3 regions of the Aneurinibacillus baijiui genome follow, and region 2 is predicted to be linked to each of the others. Evidence: riboswitches for the same ligand, from Rfam matches in the RefSeq annotation. Region 2 holds a riboswitch; each other region holds the start of a gene.
What was found. Region 2 has a riboswitch for thiamine pyrophosphate ahead of thiT (energy-coupled thiamine transporter ThiT). Riboswitches for the same ligand answer to the same signal wherever they lie in the genome.

Region 1: it holds a riboswitch for thiamine pyrophosphate, as region 2 does, so the genes downstream of both, thiW (energy coupling factor transporter S component ThiW) here and thiT (energy-coupled thiamine transporter ThiT) in region 2, are expected to answer to the same signal.
Region 3: it holds a riboswitch for thiamine pyrophosphate, as region 2 does, so the genes downstream of both, AB3351_RS11165 (thiamine phosphate synthase) here and thiT (energy-coupled thiamine transporter ThiT) in region 2, are expected to answer to the same signal.

Annotation. Positions count from the first base shown of each region.
Region 1 covers NZ_JBFTXJ020000001.1:318,727-322,929, forward strand. Annotated here, with positions in the region: gene AB3351_RS01540 (hydroxymethylglutaryl-CoA lyase) at 1-710, shown strand, start outside; gene AB3351_RS01545 (nuclear transport factor 2 family protein) at 738-1,154, shown strand; gene clpP (ATP-dependent Clp endopeptidase proteolytic subunit ClpP) at 1,301-1,882, shown strand; TPP riboswitch at 2,318-2,414, shown strand; gene thiW (energy coupling factor transporter S component ThiW) at 2,507-3,025, shown strand; gene AB3351_RS01560 (methyl-accepting chemotaxis protein) at 3,221-4,203, shown strand, end outside.
Region 2 covers NZ_JBFTXJ020000001.1:528,459-532,661, reverse strand. Annotated here, with positions in the region: gene AB3351_RS02555 (hypothetical protein) at 1-393, shown strand, start outside; gene AB3351_RS02550 (Na+/H+ antiporter family protein) at 454-1,758, opposite strand; TPP riboswitch at 1,967-2,075, shown strand; gene thiT (energy-coupled thiamine transporter ThiT) at 2,146-2,703, shown strand; gene AB3351_RS02540 (phosphotransferase) at 2,810-3,673, shown strand; gene AB3351_RS02535 (MFS transporter) at 3,742-4,203, opposite strand, start outside.
Region 3 covers NZ_JBFTXJ020000005.1:57,556-61,758, forward strand. Annotated here, with positions in the region: gene AB3351_RS11155 (DEAD/DEAH box helicase) at 1-1,352, opposite strand, end outside; gene AB3351_RS11160 (GNAT family N-acetyltransferase) at 1,475-2,038, opposite strand; TPP riboswitch at 2,244-2,358, shown strand; gene AB3351_RS11165 (thiamine phosphate synthase) at 2,434-3,090, shown strand; gene thiO (glycine oxidase ThiO) at 3,087-4,166, shown strand; gene thiS (sulfur carrier protein ThiS) at 4,187-4,203, shown strand, end outside.

The DNA.
Region 1 (4,203 bases), 210 kb from region 2:
TGCTGCGGTATGCTCCGCAGTATAGTGACGTGGTCTATGCCGGATTGGTATTGAGCCGTTCGGGGTTAGAGAGGGCCAGTCGCACGAATATTGATATGCTTCATATTGTGATGGCTGTAAGTGATGCGTTTAACCAGCGCAACGCACGCCGCAGCGCTGCTGAGTCGGCGGCTGAATTGAGTGCTGTGATTCGGGAAGCAAGCGCGGCGGGCAAACCTTGCATCGGGGTATTAGGCACTGCATTTGGCTGTCCATTTGAAGGTGAGGTATCGATTGAGAATGTCCTTGCCATTGCCGATCAATTCCTTGAAGCGGGCTGTGAAGGTATTACGTTAGCGGATACGACCGGAATGGCTCATCCCTTGCAGGTTCAGGCATGGGTGCGTGCCTTTACAAAGCGTTTTCCTGATGTAGAGCTTGGTCTTCATTTTCATAATACGAGAGGATTAGGTCTTGCCAATGTGTTTGCTGGTTATCAGGCAGGTGTCCGCATTTTTGATTCCTCGCTTGCTGGTCTTGGCGGCTGCCCGTTTGCTCCGAAGGCAGTGGGGAATGTTTGTACAGAGGATATGGTGAATATGTTCAGAGAGATGGGAGAGGAAACGGGGATGGAGGTGGAAAAACTAATCGAGACAGCTTGCTGGATGGAGGAGAAGATAGGGCGTCGTCTGGATGGAATGTTGATGAAGACAGGTACGGTCAAAATGTGAAACCCACTATAATGAAGGAGGACCCACATGGAAGATGCCGCTCGTACAACTGACACGTATGCATTCTATGTCGATATGGTGGAAAACAAATATTTTGCAAATGTAGATGCGAGGAATCTGGAAGGAATATTGGAGTGCTTCAATGAAGACGCCGTGTTTACCATTCAGTCTGCTCATTCTGTACATCAGGGACGAGATACCGAGATTCGTGCGATGTACGTGGAGCTGTTTCAAAACTATCAGCCGAAGATGGTGCACAAAGATTTTCGACATGTTGTAGACGTTGGAAATAGCCGTTGCTCTGCCCAGTTTAATGTAGAACTCATCTCTACAGAGGGCGGAGAGGAGATCTTTCTTACAAACTGCAATTTCTTCTATTTTGAGAACGGGAAATTTAAAGAAGTGTATGTATACATGAGCGACGGTCAAAATGTGCTTGGATAAATGGTATATTCCTAAATAAAGGCCTGAGGCAAGGGAGATCAATTCCCTGCCTTGGGCTTTTATTTTTGTAAGAAATCATCGGGCCTGCCGTATCTTTTTGTTGGTGTTCGTCGTTTACAGTATAACTATGCAAAGGAGTGATATATGTGACGACAATTCCGGTGGTAATTGAACAGACGAGTCGCGGAGAGCGATCGTATGATATTTATTCGCGGCTGCTTAAGGATCGGATTATCTTTTTGGGCAGCGCGATTGATGATCAGGTAGCGAATTCAATTGTGGCTCAGCTTCTCTTCCTCACAGCGGAAGATTCGAAAAAAGACATTCATCTATATATTAATTGTCCCGGTGGATCGACGACAGCGGGTATGGCCATCTATGATACGATGCAGTTTATTAAACCGGATGTATCAACCATATGTGTCGGGATGGCGGCTTCCATGGGTGCGATTCTGCTCGTGGCCGGAGCGCCTGGAAAGCGGTTGGCGCTGCCAAATTCGGAAATTATGATCCATCAGCCCTGGGGAGGAACGAAGGGGCAGGCCAGTGATATGATGATTCATGCAGAGCGAATCATTAAAATACGAAGCATATTCAATAAGATCTTAGCCGATCGTACGGGACAGCCGTATGAAAAGGTGGAAAAGGATACGGACCGGGATAATTTTATGCTGGCGGAGGAAGCAAAAAAATACGGGTTAGTTGATAAGATCATTGAAAAACTATAGCGTATTGTATTATCAAGGGTGTTGATGATTCAGGGTAAATCGTCACCACACCCTGCCCCAAACGGACGTCGGTTCGTCTCCCACACAGAAACATCGAGGGCCGCTTGTTGCCGAGCCAGTCGGAACAGCAAAACATCTGGGCAGATGCAAGAAGGGAGACTGTTGCTGTTCTCTTTCGCCTGGCTAGGGCAACCGCTCGGGAAGGGAGACGAAAGGCCTTGTTTGTGTCCGGTTGTGGTGCTCTTTTCCTCTTGGAGCCATCCACACCTTTGGTATCCATCGATGGATAGAAAAGATGGATGCGTCCAGCATGCGTCCCCTTTGTTTTGAGGGAACATGCGGACGTATGCAATTTGTTTTTTTCAATATATGGATAATAAACAGGCGTATTGCATTATATAAGAATTAAGAGTACCATAAAGGCAATTGGATACAAGTAACCACTAGGGGAGCCGAATGGCTGAGAGAAATATTTCGACCCTTTGAACCTGATCTGCGTAATCGCAGCGTAGGAAAGTGGCGTGAGGATGCTTTCGTTATGGCTGCAAACCACCCGCTTCGGGTGGTTTTTTGTTTTATAATAAGCACAACCAGAACTGCAATATAACATAAGGTGGAATGTGTATGCACACAAACTCAACACGACGTCTTACGATGATGGCGCTTTTGGTCGCCATCGGAATTGTCGGCTCAAGCTTTCTTTGGTTTCCGGCCGGCGTAGCCAAAGCATATCCCGTACAGCATGCGGTCAATGTGATCGCTGCGGTCACACTTGGCCCTGGGCCGGCTGTAATGATTGCGTTTATGATCGCGCTGCTCCGCAATCTTTTGGGCATCGGTACTATACTTGCGTTTCCGGGAAGTATGGTTGGTGCTCTGTTTGCAGGTTTTTTGTACAGGTGGACGCGCAGAGCCTCTATGGGAGCTGTGGGTGAGGTGGTAGGCACAGGGATCATCGGTGCCTTCATATCGGTACCGCTTGCCTCGATTTTTCTTGGAAAAAGTGCGGGCGCATTCGCATTTATTCCTCCGTTTTTCATCAGCAGTCTAGCAGGGGCAATACTGAGTTTACTGCTTGTGCCGACACTGAGAAGAGCGCTCCGTCAGGAAGAGATTCGCCCATCTTCCTCCATCCAAAAGTAAGAAGAGAACACAACAGCCTGGACTGCGTTCTGGGTTGTTTTTTTATGCGTAAAAACATACGTTTATGCGACCTTGCATACGTGATAGGTAACAAACTGCTTACCTTCTGTCATACAGCATTTGGCAATAAAGTTGCATTGGGTATAATTGTTCACCTAATCACGGGTGAAATGATACGAAAGGAATGGTGAAAATATGAGCCTACGAATGCGAATCTCTCTTTCGGCTGCTCTGCTTGTTCTTCTGGTTGTCGGCATCAGTGCTTTTTTCTCCTATTGGAGTGTGAGTCGGGCCGTAGAACAAGGTATTTCGGCATATAGTGCACAGACCGCTACCAATACGGTCGCCTATGTAGATATAAATACGTACAAAAAACTGCTCGCTCATCCTGAAGAAAATGAAGCATATTGGACGATTCGCAATACACTAAACGACGTACGCGAAAAGCTTGGTGCTCTCTATGTTTATACACTTACAGTTGATGGAGATGCGCTGCATATCATGGTGGACGGACAGCCGAAACATTCGAAAACGGCTTCGCCCATTGGTGAAGCTGTTACGGCTACGGCTTTTGAGGATGTAGCACCTGCTCTGCAAGGCCGTACTGCGTATAGCGGCCTCATTCACGATGAGAAGTATGGCGATTATTTTTCAGCCTTTGCACCGATTAAAGATGAAAACGGTGCCATCATCGGTGTGCTTGGCGTCGATCTGCATGCACCATTCGTTGCCTCCCTTACACAAGACATCCTGGCTTCTAATATTCCAACTTTTATACTTTCTAGCCTATTGCTTTTAGCGTTTTCCATTCTGCTGTTTATGTATGTCGTTCAGAGAAGTTTACGTCCTCTGCATTTGATTAGCAAAACAGCGGAAAAAATTGCAAACGGTGATTTGACATCCACTGTAGAAGCAGAACTTGCGATATCCGCGAACAGAAAAGATGAAGTGGGGCAGCTTGCTCATTCGTTTCAGATTATGGAGACGCGTCTCTCACACTTCATTCGGCAGGTGCAGCATACGGTGGATCATGTAGCGGCTTCCTCGGAACAACTAGCGCATGCTACAGGACAGACGGAGCAGGCATCGCATCAGGTGGCAACGACGATGCAGGAAGTCGCCGCAGGCAGTGTGCGTCAGGCAGAACAGACCCAGCATATTCTGCAGATGATGCAGAA
Region 2 (4,203 bases):
CTCGTTCTGTACACCCTTAATAAGCGAGGCGGCTCACAAGAAACAGAAGGCATTGTTCGCTCCCTCATTACAATCGTTAACTGGCTGTTAAATCCAAGTGCACTCATCGTCATGGTAAGCGGTCTTATGATGATGCTCAACTTAGGCTTGATGGGACAAGAGACCGCCTTCTGGCTGCGCTTCATGCAAGATACCGGATCGCTGATCGTTCTGCTCTCCATCGGTCTGATTACATTCTACGGCAATCGCTTTAAGAAAAAAGTGCTCAATCAAGCAGGGGCTGACAATGCGAAACTGCGCAAGAAAATGCTTGCCAATTATGTACGCCTGATGGCTGGTTCTGCCGTCCTTGTATTGGGTGTTGTTCTCGTTGTTAGCTTAAAAATCGCATAGCCTGCTTCTTACGTTATAAAAAAGCGTCGCAGTCTCGCCTAAGCGGACTCGACGCTTTTCTTATAATACCATAGCTGCGATTAGACCAAAAACAAATAACGGAATATTGTAATGCAAAAATGTCGGTACACACGTATCCCATATATGATGATGCTGTCCGTCAGCATTCAACCCTGAAGTTGGCCCAAGCGTACTGTCTGAAGCAGGTGATCCCGCATCGCCAAGCGCGCCCGCTGTACCGATCAACGCAGCCGTTGCCAGCATAGAGAAGCCCAATTCAGAACAGAGCGGAACAAAAATGGCAGCAATAATCGGCACCGTTCCAAATGAAGAACCGATTCCCATCGTAATAAGCAGCCCGATCAAGAGCATAAGTGCAGCAGCGATCAATTGACTGCCCTGCAGCGCATCTCCACTTGCTGCGACCAGCTCTTTCACCGCACCTGTCTCTTGAAGCACCGAAGCATAGCCGGATGCAAGCAGCATAACAAAAGCAATGAATCCCATCATCGCTACGCCCCGCTGTACTACGTCATCACCTTCCGGCAAACGAACCACACGGAAGAGAAACATTAATAGAATACCTGAGAGTGTGCCAAGCACAAGCGATTCTGTCCATAGTTGAACGCTCAATGCCCCTGCAATCGATACAAGCGTTAACGCATGCTTATAAGTAAATGTGGTCGATTCTTCCTGATTGGTTGAAGGAGCAAGTACATTTTCTTTATCGATATATTTTCTTGGCTTACGATACGTAATGAATAAAGCAACAAGAAGGCCTAGTATCATCCCCAGACCCGGAATAAGCATCGCTTTAGGAAACATGGATAACCCCATACTCATTCCATTCTTCTCCATCTCATTGACGACAATACGATGATAGATCAGACCGAATCCTGCCGGGATCATAATATAAGGTGCCTGCAGGCCGAATGTCAGCGCAGAGGCAATCGCGCGGCGGTCAATCTTCATCTGGTTAAATAAAGAGAGCAGCGGTGGAATTAAAATAGGAATAAAAGCAATATGCACAGGGACCGCATTTTGCGATAAACTCGCCACAACAGCGATCGTCACAAGCAACACTCCCCGCTTGCCTCGCAATATGCCAATTAATTTCTTTACAAGAATCGATGTAATATTCGAACGCGCAATCATGACCGCAAACATTCCGAGCAGTACATAGCTAAGCGCGGTCTCCATCTGTCCGCTCATTCCATTAATCATTGTAGAAATCGTCTCCGTCAACGGCAATCCTGCAATCAGACCAGCCGTAATTGAAGCGGCAATCAACGCGAATATAACGTTGATCCGCAGCAGAGACAACACCACAACGACGAACACAGACACAACAACTGCATTAAACAACTCCGGTTCCCCCTTTAGTGTGGTAGACAGATGAAGTTATACCATACTAAAGGATTTCTGACAAGCAAATCCTAACTTTTTTTAATTGATGTATCATATAGATTTTTCTAAATTCTTTCTGTACACTTCTTTTTTCACAGCACAGACTTTGCCAGGTGTATAGAATATGCTACAATAAATCCAGTCTTTTACGTTATAATTCCATACGATATTGAACTGGGGGTGCCGCCTGTCGGCTGAGATTGAGTTCCCGCACTCAGAACCCTTACTCACCTGATCTGGATGATGCCAGCGTAGGAAAGTTCAAACGATGTGCACATGCGCACTTCTCGACAGCGGGAAGGGCGCTTTTTTTGCATTGATTACACATAGAAGGAGGATCAAATAATGAGAAATGAACGATTGCTTATTATGGTAGAGACAGCGATCATGGCTACAATGGCATATGCATTGAGTTTTATCCAATTTGGCGGTTTCTGGGCGCAGGGCGGTTCCATCTCACTTGTGATGATTCCGATTGTGCTGCTCTCTTTTCGCCGCGGCATAAAGGCCGGATTGATCGCCGGACTAATTGTTGGTCTGCTAAAACTGATGATTGGCGGCTCCATCTATCACCCGATTCAGGTGCTGCTTGACTACCCAATCCCGTATGCCGCAATTGGGCTGTCCGGGTTGTTCGCCGCCCGCATCGCAGGTAAAACTACCACGCTTGCACGCGCGGTAGCAGGCATTACGCTTGCCGCTGTGCTTCGCTTCACCTGCCATTTCGCTTCCGGTGTCATCTGGTTCGGGAGTTTTGCACCTGAAGGCATGCCGGTCGCCTGGTATTCTCTTTTGTATAACATTTCCTATCTTGTGCCGGAGATTTTGATTAATAGTGCGGTCATTCTGCTCCTCTTATCGACGCGTGCTTCTCTGCTTACGCCGCACTCCCTGTCACGCTAGTCAAGACATGCATCAGCCAGCACGAATAAGTATACAAAGATGAACGCATCCTTTTTGGCTGCGTTCTTTTATTATAAAACAATCCATTAGAAAGAAGGACGCAAGCATGGACAGCGCTATCCAAACCTTCATCAAAGAACTGCAGCAAAAAAAAGTACTCCCGCAAGAAAATGTTACCTTTACCTCCATGTCTGGAACGACTGCCAGCATAGTTGGCATCCTATCATGTGATAACAATGCGCTTTTTGTAATTAAAACGGAGGACAGAAAACAAATTGAAGTCACTTCCGCATTTCTTACTGCATACAAACATGTTTCTATCCTGCCGGATCTATACTATGTCGATCCAATGCAGCGATACGTTATCTATACATACATACCAGACAACCATAACTACCATCCGGGCGCAAAAACCAAGTTATTGCATACTCTTTCTACCCATCTGTTTCACTTCTATCAGCCGTGCAGGAGTTTATACGGCTGGGGCTGGGCAGATGAGCCATCTTCATCATGGTCTGACTTTCTCATCAAACGCATTACTGAAGCGAAGCCATTCGTTTCAGGTTGTGTACCTGACACAGACTTTGAGATGGTACAAAAAGCAGCACAAGATTCCTCAAGACTATGCGGGAATGCTGATCCTTATCTGCTTCATGGAGACTGCGGCATCCATAACTTTTTATTTGATAGTCAGGGAGACCTGCAAGGGATCATCGACCCCATCCCGGTACTTGGTCCACCTATATATGACCTTACATTCGCATTCTGTTCCTCACCGGATGAGCTGGTTCTTGATGCGATCATACCTGCCGCTATCCATCTGTATCCCGCAAGAGCTAACGATCCTGCATGGCTGCGGGAGGAAGTGCTGATTGCTCTCTATTGTCGTTTGGCAGCATGCAGGAAGCATCATCCGCAAGATTTGTCGCACTATCTTACCGCATGGTCGTATTGGAAAAGTCTTGTGTAAGCAGGATTTCTTTTCTCTCTTACTAAAAAACGTGCCGATCAGAATATTGATCGGCACGTCCTATCTACTTATCCAAAATTGCGTACGTTGTCGGCTTTGTCTACTTGTACAGGCGGTTTGCTTCCTCGTATTCCCATATCGGGAAGCTTGAACCCTAGCACGACACCGAGAATAGGGAAAATAATAAGCAATTCAATTACTGTGATCAATCCGATCTTATCTGCAAGAAATCCGAGCACCGTCGCACCGACACCGCCCGCGCCAATCGCAAGCCCAATCATCAGGCCCGATACAAGACCGATCTTGCCCGGTGCAAGCCGCTGCGCATATACCACCGTGACCGCAAAGCTGCTTAAGCTGATAAAGCCTAGCACGAACGTATTCACATATAACAGCCATCCGTCCAAAAACGGGATCAGAAGCGTAAACGGGATCGAACCTGCCATAGAAAACAGAAGGATCTTCCTTTCGCTGAATTTATCGGATAGTGCACCACCAAGGAATGTACCAAGCGCGCCGGCCACTAAGAA
Region 3 (4,203 bases), on a different contig from region 2:
CTTTTCTTATATGAATCCTGAATGGATTTACGGCGCTCTTTACGCTGCTGTTTTTCCTTTTCCAGACGGATTTTTTTCTTGTAGCCAGGCTTTACTTTGGCTGGCTGCGCCTTGGCACGTCCGCCCTGCGGCTTGGCCGCCGGCTTTTTCTCCGCGCTTCGTTCATCTGCCTGCCGCTCCTGTTCCGTAACCTCAGCAGCAGTTTCGACTCTCCGGCGCACTTTGCGTTCCTCGCGTTTTTTACCGCCTAAGAACTTCTGCTCAACACCGCCGCTAATGGAGCGGGAAAAGCGATCGAACCACTGCTTCTGACGCGGAGAGATGAGCGAGATGGCTTCCCCCTCTTGTCCTGCACGTCCTGTTCGACCTACACGATGAATATAGCTTTCTACATCTGAAGGCATGTCATAGTTGAATACGTGGGTAATCCCCTCTACATCCAATCCCCGGGCAGCAATATCCGTTGCCACAAGATATTGAAATTTCGCCTCACGAAAAAGATCCATTACCTGTTCACGCTTTTTCTGGCTAAGATCACCGTGCAGCGCTTCGGCTTCGATACCGTTCTCCTGTAGACGGCGAACCAGCTCATTAACCCGCTGCTTCGTATTGGCAAAGATGACTGCCAGATAAGGCCTAGCCTCTCCTACAAGCTTCATCAGCACGTCCAGTTTCTCGCTCTGATTGACTACATAATAGGATTCTTTCGTATTCTCTGCTGTCATCTGCTTTTTCTCAACGCGCACAATTTGCGGCTCCCGCATAAAACGATGCGCCAGACGGCGAACACCATCCGGAACAGTTGCCGAGAATAGAAGGACCTGCTTCTGGTGGGTGGTCTGGATAAAGATTTCTTCTACCTCTTCTACAAAGCCCATCTCCAACATCTTATCGGCTTCGTCAAGGACCAGCGTATGAATCCGTCCAAAATGAAGCGTCTCTCGGCGCAGATGGTCAAGAATCCGACCTGGGGTTCCTACAACAATGTCCACATGCTTGGAGAGCTTGCTGATCTGGCGCATAATATCCTGTCCACCGTGCAGCGACAATACGCTAATTCCCATATGCTTGCCTAAATCAGCAATGTCTTCGGCAATTTGAATAGCCAGCTCGCGCGTTGGTGTCATCACAAGCGCCTGTACATCTTTTTTATCTGGGTCAAGCTTCTGAAGCATAGGGATAACGAATGCAGCCGTCTTCCCTGTACCTGTCTGCGCTTGTCCGAGAACATCTTTGCCTTCAAGGGCCAGCGGAATCGCCTGTGCTTGAATTGGAGTTGGCTCTTTATAATATAAATCTGCAATACCTTGCAGAATCTCCGGCTTCAGCTGAAAAGCTATGAATGAATTCATGATTTCCTTCCTTTCTCTGCAAAAACAAACTATTTCTTATTCTACCCGAAGTCTCTCTATAATTTCTACCCAAAAAAGGAAAACAGGCACAAACGGTCATTCCGTTTTGTGCCTGCGCTTTGTTACATGAATTTGCTCATGAATACTTCATCTACATGCTTATCATCTAGGATAAACTGGGCCTTGCGGCGACCTTCAATAACAAAGCCGTACTTCTTGTACATCTCAATGGCTCGTTCGTTATCCGCAAATACATCAAGGCACACCTTCTCTAGCTTCTGATGCTCGGCCCATTGCAGTGCATAATCCATCAGCTTCGACCCGATGCCATAGCCCTGAAATTCCGGTCCAAGCCAAATACGAAATGTACCTATATGGCGATTCATCTCTAAAGTGCCGCGCTTAATTTGTGCCACACCAGCAATGACTTCTCCAAATTCAGCCACAGCGTACAGACTCCCCTCCTGCTTCATGCGGCCAATTAAAGCGGCCTCCTCTTCTGCGCTGTTCATCGTCTCTTTTTCTTCTTCTAGGTAGATACCGTCATCAAGCACACGATGCAGACGATGAATAATATGTCGCGCATCTTCTTCCATCGCCTGTCTGAGTATCATGGTTTTATTATTTTTTAAACGATATAGCCAGATTTTCCGAAACGTATCCTGTTGTTTTCTTTTGATCTTCATGCTAATCTCCTCCGCTCCTGAGTGAATAACCTAGCAAACAAGTTAGTAGTATATTACCTCAGGAAGAGAAGGGTTATTACATCGAAGCAAACTTGTTGCGGCCATTTTATAAAAGCACACACATCATATGTACAGAAGTTTTTTAAAATTTTCTTCTCCATTCTTATTCAGATTTGTTATAATGAAAAAAATTCAATAGCAAAGAAAGTACTACTAGGGGAACCCGATGAGCCGGGCTGAGAATGAAACGCGATGAAGTTTCTAAACTCTTGGGACCTGATCTGGTTTGTACCAGCGTAGGAAAGTAGGCGGCAGACAAGCATTTTATACAATGCAGGCAAGCCGGGTCCCATATAGGGTCCCGGCTTTTTTATTTTACGCTTGGAGGTACAAAAATGCGGCATGCTTTTCACGTACTCAGCAGCGGCACGCAGCCGCTTACAGTCGTCTGCCGAATTGCGGCACAAATTCATCCGTATGTTGATCTTTTTCACCTGCGTGAGAAAGAGAAGACAGCCAAAGAACTGTGGGAATGGGTGCAACAAATAACAGCGTCTGGTATCCCCTCCGCTAAGCTCGCAATTAATGACCGTGCAGATATCGCACAAGCAAGCGGAGCGGCAGCCATCCAGGCCACCTACCATAGCATGCCAGCCGCCGTACTTCGCCAACTGGCTCCTACTCAATTACTTGGTGTATCTGTTCATAGTCTATCTGAAGCAAAAGCTGCTGAGGCGGCAGGGGCCGATTATGTACTATACGGACATATTTTCCCCTCCGCTTCAAAGCTTGGCCAGCCGGGTCGTGGACTTGAACTACTTCAAGAGATGGCCGAAAGCATCGACTTGCCTGTCATTGCGCTTGGAGGTATTACACCAGATCGTGCGGCGGATGTGCTTGCAACTGGATGTACGGGTATTGCAGCATTATCCGCCGTTATGCAGTCGATCGATCCGGTACTTTCTGTGAAGGAATTTCATCAGGCTATCCAGGATGCGCGCGTACCCCCCAGGTATGCGTGGCCTCCTAACAGGGAGGAAAAAAGAAAATGAATACGTATGATGTGATTATTGTCGGGGGCGGAGTCATCGGCGTCTCTATCGCCTATCAGCTCTCTAAGCGTGGAAAAAAGGTCGCTGTCTTGGAACGGGACACGATCGGTGCGCACGCTTCAAGTGCGGCAGGAGGCATGCTCGGTGCTCAAGTAGAATTTACCGAACCAGGACCGCTCGTTGATCTGTCGCTCAGAAGCCGGGCGATGTTCAAGGAATTGGCAGAAGAGCTTAGGGCGGCGTCCGATATTGATATCGGCTTAAATGAATCCGGGATGCTTCGTATTGCTTGGACCACCGAGGAGGCCGCAGCTCTTAAGCAGCGCGGTTGCTGGCAGCAAACACACGGCCTTCGTGCTGACTGGCTGGACCAGCCGGATGTGATTAAGATGGAACCTAAAGTAAGCCGTGAGATTGCCGGAGCTCTGTATCTGCCAGATGATACCCAGGTTTCTGCACCTGATTTAACGAGAGCCTTTGCAGTTGCCGCCGCCCGCCATGGAGCGGAGCTTGTGGAACATTGTGAAGTGCTTCATATCGAACAGGAGGGCGAGCATGTTACTGGCATCGTGACTTCGCGCGGTAAATGGACGGCAAAACAATATGTTCTAGCCGCCGGAGCCTGGAGCGGACGCATCGCACATATGCTTGGTCTGACTCTTGCCGTCTTTCCGATTAAAGGCGAGGCTTTCTCTGTCCTATCAATGCGGCAGCCCGTACAAAAAACAATGTATGCCGACGGCTGCTATATCGTACCCAAAGATGGCAATCGTCTACTGATTGGAGCCTCGTCTGCTGATTGCGGATTTGACAGCCGTCTGACTATCGATGGGCTGCAGGCGCTCATGGCAAAAGCCATTCGACTCCTGCCTGAACTTAAGAACTGCCCGTTAGAAAAAGCATGGGCCAGTCTACGTCCACAAACAGAGGACGGTATGCCATATTGCGGCCCGATCGCTTCCTATGCGAATGTATTGGCCGCTACCGGACATTATCGCAATGGAATTCTTCTCAGTCCGCTTACCGGAAAGATCATCGCTGATATGGTAACAGGAGATGCACACGCAACCTTATAAAGTTAGGAGGCATCACTCTCATGACACTCACGATTAA